DNA from 2 places in the Massilia luteola genome. Region 1 is predicted to be linked to the other one. Evidence: predicted binding sites of a transcription regulator. Region 1 holds the regulator's gene; the other holds the start of a gene.
What was found. Region 1 encodes sigma-54, which starts transcription at its own class of promoters, with help from an activator protein. Its sites were predicted from a motif close to TGGCANGNAANCTGCTTT; they were not measured.
Positions count from the first base shown of each region.

Region 2: U9J41_RS21445 (TorF family putative porin) is a predicted target of sigma-54. The motif match lies at 1,757-1,774, and genes of this name have one in related genera.

Region 1 is NZ_JAXOFN010000005.1:148,526-152,919, reverse strand. It holds gene lptA (lipopolysaccharide transport periplasmic protein LptA) at 1-377, shown strand, start outside; gene lptB (LPS export ABC transporter ATP-binding protein) at 374-1,168, shown strand; gene U9J41_RS08530 (RNA polymerase factor sigma-54) at 1,171-2,676, shown strand; gene hpf (ribosome hibernation-promoting factor, HPF/YfiA family) at 2,778-3,137, shown strand; gene U9J41_RS08520 (enoyl-CoA hydratase/isomerase family protein) at 3,261-4,343, shown strand.
Region 2 is NZ_JAXOFN010000024.1:6,320-10,713, forward strand. It holds gene U9J41_RS21430 (YifB family Mg chelatase-like AAA ATPase) at 1-858, opposite strand, end outside; gene U9J41_RS21435 (hypothetical protein) at 999-1,301, shown strand; gene U9J41_RS21440 (accessory factor UbiK family protein) at 1,340-1,588, opposite strand; gene U9J41_RS21445 (TorF family putative porin) at 1,857-2,603, shown strand; gene U9J41_RS21450 (P-II family nitrogen regulator) at 2,616-2,954, shown strand; gene U9J41_RS21455 (ammonium transporter) at 2,965-4,394, shown strand, end outside.

The sequences.
Region 1 (4,394 bases):
AGGTCAAGGAAGCGCCGGACGGTTATCACACGTTCATCCTGACCGCGGATCCGGGCAAGCTCGCGACCTTCCGCCAGAAGCGCGACGGCGGCCCCGACCTGTGGGACGAAGGCCAGGCCCAGCGCATCGAATACGACGAACGCAACGACCTCGTGAAGCTGTTCTCGAAAGCCATGATCCGCCAGCTCGAAGGCCAGAAGGTCACGCAGGAAATGGACAACGAATTCATCTCCTACGATAACCGCAAGGAAGTGCTGGTCGGCCGCAACGACGCCAGCGGCGCGGACAAGCCCGGCAATGGCCGCGGCAGCATCACGCTGCAGCCGCGCCGCACGCCCGCGCCGGCCGCGGGTGCCACGCCGGCGGGCAAGCAATGACGGAGGTCCGCACGATGGAGGCCCATACGGACATCCCGCCGGCCGAATGCGGCGGCAGCACGCTGGTCGTCAACGGCCTGCAGAAGAGCTATGGCAAGCGCCTGGTGGTGCGCGACGTGTCGCTGCAGGTCGCGTGCGGCGAAGTCGTCGGCCTGCTGGGCCCGAACGGTGCCGGCAAGACGACGTCGTTCTACATGATCGTGGGCCTGGTGCCGTCGGATGCCGGCAGCATCGACATCAACGGCACCGACGTCACGAGCCTGCCGATCCACCGGCGCGCCCTGCTGGGACTGTCGTACCTGCCGCAGGAAGCGTCCGTGTTCCGCAAGCTGACGGTGGAAGAGAACATCCGCGCCGTGCTGGAATTGCAGCGCGAGAACGGCAAGCCGCTCACCAAGACGCGCATCGCCGAACGCCTCGACGAGCTGCTGACCGAGCTGCAGATCGAAAAGCTGCGCGAGAGCCCGGCCCTGTCGCTGTCGGGCGGGGAACGGCGGCGCGTGGAGATCGCGCGCGCCCTCGCGACGAATCCGCGCTTCGTGCTGCTCGACGAACCGTTCGCCGGCGTGGATCCAATTGCGGTCATCGAGATCCAACGTATCGTGCGCTTCCTGAAGGAGCGCGGCATCGGCGTGCTGATCACGGACCACAATGTGCGCGAGACGCTGGGCATCTGCGACCGCGCCTACATCATCAACCAGGGGGCGGTGCTGGCATCCGGCCGTCCCGACGACATCATCGCCAATGAATCGGTGCGGCGCGTCTACCTGGGCGAACACTTCCGAATGTAGTCATGAAACAGACGCTGCAACTCAAGACTTCACAGCACCTTGCACTGACGCCGCAACTCCAGCAGTCGATCCGGCTGCTGCAGCTGTCGACTCTCGAGCTGCACCAGGAAATCGAGCAGGCCCTGAGCGAGAACCCGTTGCTCGAACGGCTCGACGATCCGCTCGACCGCTCCGTACGCCTGCTGGCCGACGGCGCCATCAACAGCGCGCCGGCATCGATGCAGGCCGGTGAGGCGCCGGCCGCGCAGGGGCCGAGCGCGGAGGGCGGCGCGCCCGCCGAGAACGGCAGCGGCGAGAGCGGCGCCGATGCCGGCGGCGACAGCGGCGAAGGCGCCGGCAGCGAAGGCGGCGAGGACTGGGGCGAATTCGGCCGCAGCAGCGGCAGCGGCGGCGAGGACGAGGACGGCCGTCCGCAGCTGGAAGCGAGCCCGGTCACCTTGCGCGAGCACCTGATGGAACAGGTCCGCATGACGTGCTGCGCGGCGCGCGACTGCGCGCTGGTGGAACTCGTCGTCGACGCGCTGGACGACAATGGTTATCTGGACGAACCGCTGGACGACATCCACGCGCGCCTGCCGGCCGAACTGGAGATCGAGTTCGAGGAACTGCGCATGGCGCTGGCCCTCGTGCAGAGCATGGACCCGCCCGGCGTGGGCGCGCGCAGCGCGGCAGAATGCCTGGCCCTGCAGATCCGGCGCATGCCCGGCGTGCCGCTCGTCACGCGGCGCATGGCGCTGGTCATCGTCGAGAAATACCTGACGTGGTTCGCGCAGCGCGAATTCAACAAGCTGAAAAAGGCGCTGGACTGCGACGACGAAGACCTGCGCGAAGCCCAGACCATCATCCGCCAGTGCAATCCGCATCCGGGCGCGGCGTTCGCGTCGGATGTGTCAGACTTCGTCGTGCCGGACGTGATCGTGCGCCGCGCCAAGGACGGCTGGAGCGTGCAGCTGAATCCGGAAGTGATGCCGCGCCTGCGCGTCAACAGCGTGTATGCGGCGCTGATGAAGCAGGGGAAATCGGAATCCCAGCTGGGAGCACAGTTGCAGGAAGCCAAGTGGCTCATCAAGAATATGCGTCAGCGCTTCGACACGATCCTGCGCGTGGCCCAGGCCATTGTGGATCGCCAGCGCAACTTTTTCTCGCATGGCGCCGTCGCAATGCGGCCCCTTGTTTTACGTGAGATAGCTGATACACTAGGTCTACACGAGAGCACAATTTCTCGAGTCACAACTCAGAAATACATGCTGACCCCGCACGGCATGTTCGAGTTGAAGTATTTCTTCGGGAGTCACGTTGCCACCGAAGCGGGAGGCGAAGCATCGTCGACGGCAATACGGGCCCTCATCGTACAACTCACAGGAGCAGAAGACCCCAAGAACCCTTTATCCGACAGCAAGATCGCGGAGATGCTAGGGGAACAGGGAATGGTTATCGCGCGGCGCACGGTCGCCAAATACCGTGAGGCGCTGAAGATCCCTCCCGTCAGTCTCCGCAAATCCTTGTAGCGAGCTCTAGTAGCAAGCTCTTGCAGCAAGCTCTGGCAACAACGCTGCCTCCATGCCCGGATGCGCGCACGGCACGGCAGCGAATCTTCAAAGGAGTGTGTATGAATCTCACTATCAGCGGACATCATCTCGATGTAACCCCAGCAATCCGAGAATACGTACAGAACAAGCTTGAACGCATTACCCGCCATTTCGATCAAGTGATTGACTCCCACGTCATCCTCTGCATCGACAATCTCACCGAGAAAGAAAAACGCCAGAAAGCCGAGATCAATCTGCGTCTCGCAGGCAAGATCGTCCATGTCGCCAGTGCCGCGCACGATTTATATGCCGCGATCGACATGCTGATGGACCGCCTCGACCGCCAGGTCGTCAAGTACAAGCAAATGCTCAAGGATCATGACAACGCGTGCATCAAGCGCATGTCCGAAGGGGGAGAGGAAGAACCCGCCGCCGCGTGATGCCACGCGTGCAGCAGCATCAATGACAAAGGGCGCATCGGCGCCCTTTTCGATTTTATGCGCCACCCATGCGCGTTAGAATGCGGTTCTGCTTATTCCAATAACACTTCAATAACACGAGACATGACCGAACACGTGCAAACGCGGGTCGCCAACCGCACCGGCATCATCACCCTGGACCGCCCCAAAGCCCTCAACTCGCTGTCGCTGGACATGGTCCGCGCGCTCACCGCGGCCTTGCTCGCCTGGCGCGGGGATGCCGGCGTGGACGCCGTCGTCATTACGAGCACGAGCGAGAAGGCGTTATGTGCCGGCGGCGACATCCGCTTCTTCCACGAGGCCGGCAGGGCCACGCCGCGGACGGGCAGCCCGCTGCTGGAAGATTTCTTCACCGAGGAATACGCCCTCAACCACCTGATCCATTTTTATCCGAAGCCGTATATCGCGCTGATGGACGGCGTCGTGATGGGCGGCGGCATGGGCATCGCCCAGGGCGGGCCGGACTGCGGCCTGCGCATCGTGACGGAGCGTTCCAAAATTGCCATGCCCGAGGTGAACATCGGCCTGTTTCCGGACGTGGGCGGCAGCCATTTCCTGTCGCATGCGCCGGGCCGCCTGGGCCACTACCTCGGCGTGACCGGCGTGACCATCGGCGCCGCGGACGCCATCTACGTGGGGCTGGCCGACGTGTTCGTGCCGTCGGCGCAGCTGGATGCCCTGCGCGCGCTGGTCGACGCGACGCCGGGCGCGCAACTGGCCGCCGCGATCCGCGCGTTCGCGGCGCCGTATGCGGCGCAGGCCGGCACGGGCGAGCTGGCGGCGCAGCGCGATGCGATCGACCGCCACTTCGGCGCGGATTCCGTGGCGGCCGTGATGGCGTCGCTGGAGACGGACGCGAACCCGTTCGCGCAAAAGACGCTGGCCACGATGCGCCAGCGCTCGCCGCTGATGATGTCGGTGACGCGCGAGATGCTCGTGCGCGGCGCCAGTCTCGGCGTGGCCGACTGCCTGCGCATGGAACGCTCGCTCGTGCGCCGCACCTTCGAACACGGCGAAGTGCTGGAGGGCGTGCGCGCGCTCGTGATCGACAAGGACAATGCGCCGCGCTGGAATCCGCCGCTGCTGGCCGACGTCACGCCGGAGATGGTCGCGTGGTTCTTCGCGCCCGTGTGGCCGGCGCACGCGCATCCGCTGCGCGACCTGTGATCCGGTCGTTTGCCTCTGCGCGTGGGCAAAGGTTGCCCACCCTACGGACTT
Region 2 (4,394 bases), on a different contig from region 1:
GGCCACGCCGGAGCTCGTATGGTGCGGGTTGCGGAACGGCCGCTTGCGCCAGCGCTCGATGGCGAAGCTGCCGGCCAGCGACTGGAGCGCCGCCGTTTCCAGCGCTTCGTCTTCGCACATCGGCGGCAGCAGGCCGGGGAAGCGGGATGCCAGCATGCTCTTGCCGGCGCCGGGCGGCCCGATCAGCAGCACGGAGTGCAGGCCCGCGGCTGCCACTTCCAGTGCGCGCTTGACCTGTTGCTGGCCCTTGACGTCGGCGAAGTCCGGGTACACGGGCGGATCGTCGGCGGCGGCAGGGCGGTAGCGCGCGAGCCGCGTGTCGTCGGATTTGGCCGCGAAGTGCGCGCACACCTCCAGCAGCGAGCGGGCCGGGTAGATGGCAGCGTCCGTCACGAGGGCGGCTTCGTCCGCGTTCGCCCAAGGCAGCACGAAGGCGCGTGCCGGTTCGTCCGGGTGTGCGTGGCGGCGCAGCATCGCAAAGCTCATCGCCAGCGCCCCGCGCACGGGGCGCAATTCTCCCGACAGCGACAGCTCGCCGGCGAATTCGTAGCCGTCCAGCGCGCCGGCAGGGATCTGCTCCGACGCGGCCAGGATGCCCAGCGCGATCGGCAGGTCGAACCGTCCCGATTCCTTCGGGAGTTCGGCCGGCGCGAGGTTGATGGTGATGCGGCGGCTGGGTACGTCGAAGCCCGAGTTCTGCAGCGCGGCGCGTACGCGGTCTTTCGACTCGCGCACTTCGGCGTCCGCGAGGCCGACGATATTCATGGCCGGCAGGCCGTTGGCCAGGTTGACCTCGACGCTGACGGCGGGCGCTGCCATGCCGGCGAGGGCGCGGCTCCTGAGGACGGCGAGGCTCAATCGGGTTCCTTCAGCGGTGGGCGAGGCCCCATCTTAGGCAAGCGGAGCCGACGCCTGTTGAGAGGGGACAGGCGTGCATACCGAACTTTTTTCGCATGCGCTCTGGTAAGGTAGCGGGTCCGGCCTTCTCCAATCCACGCATGCCCAGACTGATTCTTTCCCTGCTTGCCATCGCGGTCCTGTTCTGCCTGCTGTGCGGACCCGTGACCTGGGTGGCGCTGCGCCTGTGGCGGCGCGGGGACCTGGGCGCGTTCCGGCCGGTGCGCGGCGTCTGGATCGCGCAGGTGGCGCTGGCGTGTGCCTTGATGTTTGCCGCCGACAGTGCCGGGTTGCCCAATCCGGTGGGCTGGATGGTCGCGATCGTGCTTGCGGTCAGCCTGGGTGGGGCTGTCCTGTTCGCCTCGTGGCGGGCGGTGGTGCGGGTGGCGGTGCGGCGGCGATAGGACCGGCGCGGGGGCGGCGCAAGGCCGCCCGCGGTGCTTCAAGCCTTGGTGTCGGCCGCCGCCACCTTGGCTTCCAGTTCGGCCACGCGCAATTCGAGTGCGTCGAGCTTGGCGCGCGTCTTCGCCAGCACTTGCGCCTGGGTATCGAACTCTTCGCGCGTCACGAGGTCCAGCTTCGAAAAGCCCTGGGTCATCATCGCCTTGACGTTGCGCTCGATGTCCTTGGCAGGCGAGTTCTCGAAGACTTCGTTGAGCTTGCCCTGCAAATCATTAAAAAAATTATTCATTTCACACTATTCCTTGAGTCGGTGCGTCGCACCAATGCGGTGCGTATGTACCTGAATTGGTGCGTGCACCGGGACGGCGCACGCGTCCTGGTCTCGTTTGTTTTTTTAAACCAAAAAAGTGGGGGCATAAGGCATGAAAAACAAGGCGATACCTGCCCCGGCAAGGGGTGGCACGCATCCTGCTAATCAACCATAAACCATAACGAGGTCGCGATCCCGGATTGTAAACCGCAACTCAAGAATATGTTCAACTACAAGGGAGTGTCGTATGAAGCGTCGTAACAGCAATTGGCCCCAAGTCGCAATACTGGCTGCAAGTTTGTGGACTCTCGGCATCGGGCTGGCCGCCGCCGAAGAGCAGAAGCCGGACAATGAAGTGAGCTACAACGCGGCGGTGACGAGCGATTATCGCTACCGCGGCATTTCCCAGTCCCGCCTCGACCCCGCGCTGCAGGGCGGCGCCGATTACACGAACAACCCGACGGGTCTGTACGCGGGCACCTGGCTGTCGACCATCAAGTGGACCAAGGACCTGGGCGGCAGCGGCGACGTCGAATGGGACCTGTATGGCGGCAAGCGCGGGAACCTGAGCGCGGACGTCACGTATGACGTCGGCGGCCTGTACTACTTCTACCCGAGCAATGGCCTGCATCCGAACGCCAACACGTTCGAACTGTACGGCCAGCTCGGTTTCGGCCCGGCCTACGTCAAGTACTCGCATTCGCTGACGAACCTGTTCGGCACGGCCGACAGCAAGGGCAGCGGCTACCTGGACATCGGCGCCAACGTCGACGTCAGCAACGGCTTCACGCTGAACCTGCATGCCGGCCGCCAGAACGTGCGCCACAACGGTTCGTTTTCCTACACTGACTACAAGATCGGCGTGACCAAGGACCTGGGCGTCTGCTCGGTGGCCCTGGCCTTCATCAAGGCCGACACCAGTGCCTACCTGAGCCCGTCCGCAGAAAACCTGGGCAAGTCCGCGGCCCTGCTCACTGTGTCAAAAACTTTCTGAAGAGGCAAAAGCATGAAAATGATCACCGCCATCATCAAACCCTTCAAGCTCGACGAGGTGCGTGAAGCCCTCTCGGAAATCAACGTCCAGGGTATCACGGTGACCGAGGTGAAGGGTTTCGGTCGCCAGAAGGGCCATACCGAGCTCTACCGTGGTGCGGAATACGTCGTCGATTTCCTGCCGAAGACGAAGATCGAGGCAGCGGTCGACGACGCCATCGTCGACCAGGTGATCGACACCATTCAGAGCGCCGCGCGCACCGGCAAGATCGGTGACGGCAAAATTTTCGTCTCCAACCTGGAGCAGGTAGTCCGTATCCGTACCGGCGAAACCGGCAACGAAGCGCTGTAAGGGGAATCCGATGATCCATACAATCACAAAACTGATCGCAGGCGTGTCCGTCGCCATGGCGCTGGCCGCATCCGCGCCGGCCCTGGCCCAGGACGCCGCCAAACCTGCCGCCGTGGCCCCGGCCGCGAGCGCACCGGCCGCCGCCGGCCCCGCCGCTGTCGCACCCGCCGCCGATGCGGCACCGGTTGCCGCTGCGCCAGCACCGGCCGCAGCAGCACCGGCCGCCGCAGCACCGGCCGCCGCAGCACCGGCGCCGGCCGCCGCCCCCGTGCCGCAGAAGGGCGACACCGCCTGGATGATGGTGTCGACCCTGCTGGTGATCATGATGACGATCCCGGGCCTGGCCCTGTTCTACGGCGGCCTGGTCCGTTCGAAGAACATGCTGTCCATCCTGCTGCAGGTGTTCATGATCTTCGCCGTCATCATCGTCCTGTGGTGCCTGTACGGGTATTCGCTGGCGTTCACCGAGAACACCGCGTTCATCGGCGGCTTCGACCGCTTGTTCTTGAACGGGATCTGGGATCCGGTCAAGGGCGCGTTCTCGACGGCGGCCACGTTCAGCAAGGGCGTCGTCATTCCTGAGTTCGTCTACGTGGCCTTCCAGGGCACGTTCGCTGCCATCACCTGCGGCCTGATCGTCGGCGCCTTCGCCGAGCGCGCCCGCTTCTCGGCCGTGCTGCTGTTCGTCGTGCTGTGGTTCACGTTCGGCTACCTGCCGGTCGCCCACATGGTCTGGTTCTGGACCGGTCCAGACGCCATCACCGCGGCGACCCTCGACGCCGAGACCGCCAAGGCCGGCTGGCTGTTCCAGAAGGGCGCCCTCGACTTCGCGGGCGGCACCGTGGTGCACATCAACGCCGCTATCGCCGGCCTCGTCGGCGCAGTCCTGATCGGCAAGCGCGTCGGCTACGGCCGTGAATCGATGGCCCCGCACTCGCTGACCATGACCATGATCGGCGCCTCGCTGCTGTGGGTGGGCTGGTTCGGTTTCAATGCCGGTTCGGCACTGGAAGCGGGCGACGTCGCCGCGCTGGCCTTCGTCAACACCCTGCTGGCCACGGCCGCCGCGACCCTGTCGTGGGTCTTCGGCGAGTGGATCACCAAGGGCAAGCCGTCGATGCTGGGCGGTGCCTCGGGTGCCGTCGCCGGCCTCGTCGCCATCACCCCGGCCTGCGGCTTCGTCGGTCCGATGGGCGCGCTGATCATCGGCCTCGTCGCCGGCATCGTCTGCCTGTGGGGCGTGAACGGCCTGAAGCGCATGATCGGCGCCGACGACTCGCTGGACGTGTTCGGCGTGCACGGCGTGGGCGGTATCCTGGGCGCGCTGCTGACCGGCGTGTTCGCGGCGCCGCAGCTGGGCGGCCAGGGCATCTTCGACTACGTCACCAACAAGATGTCCGCCGATCCGTACTCGATCGCCCACCAGGTGCTGGTGCAGGC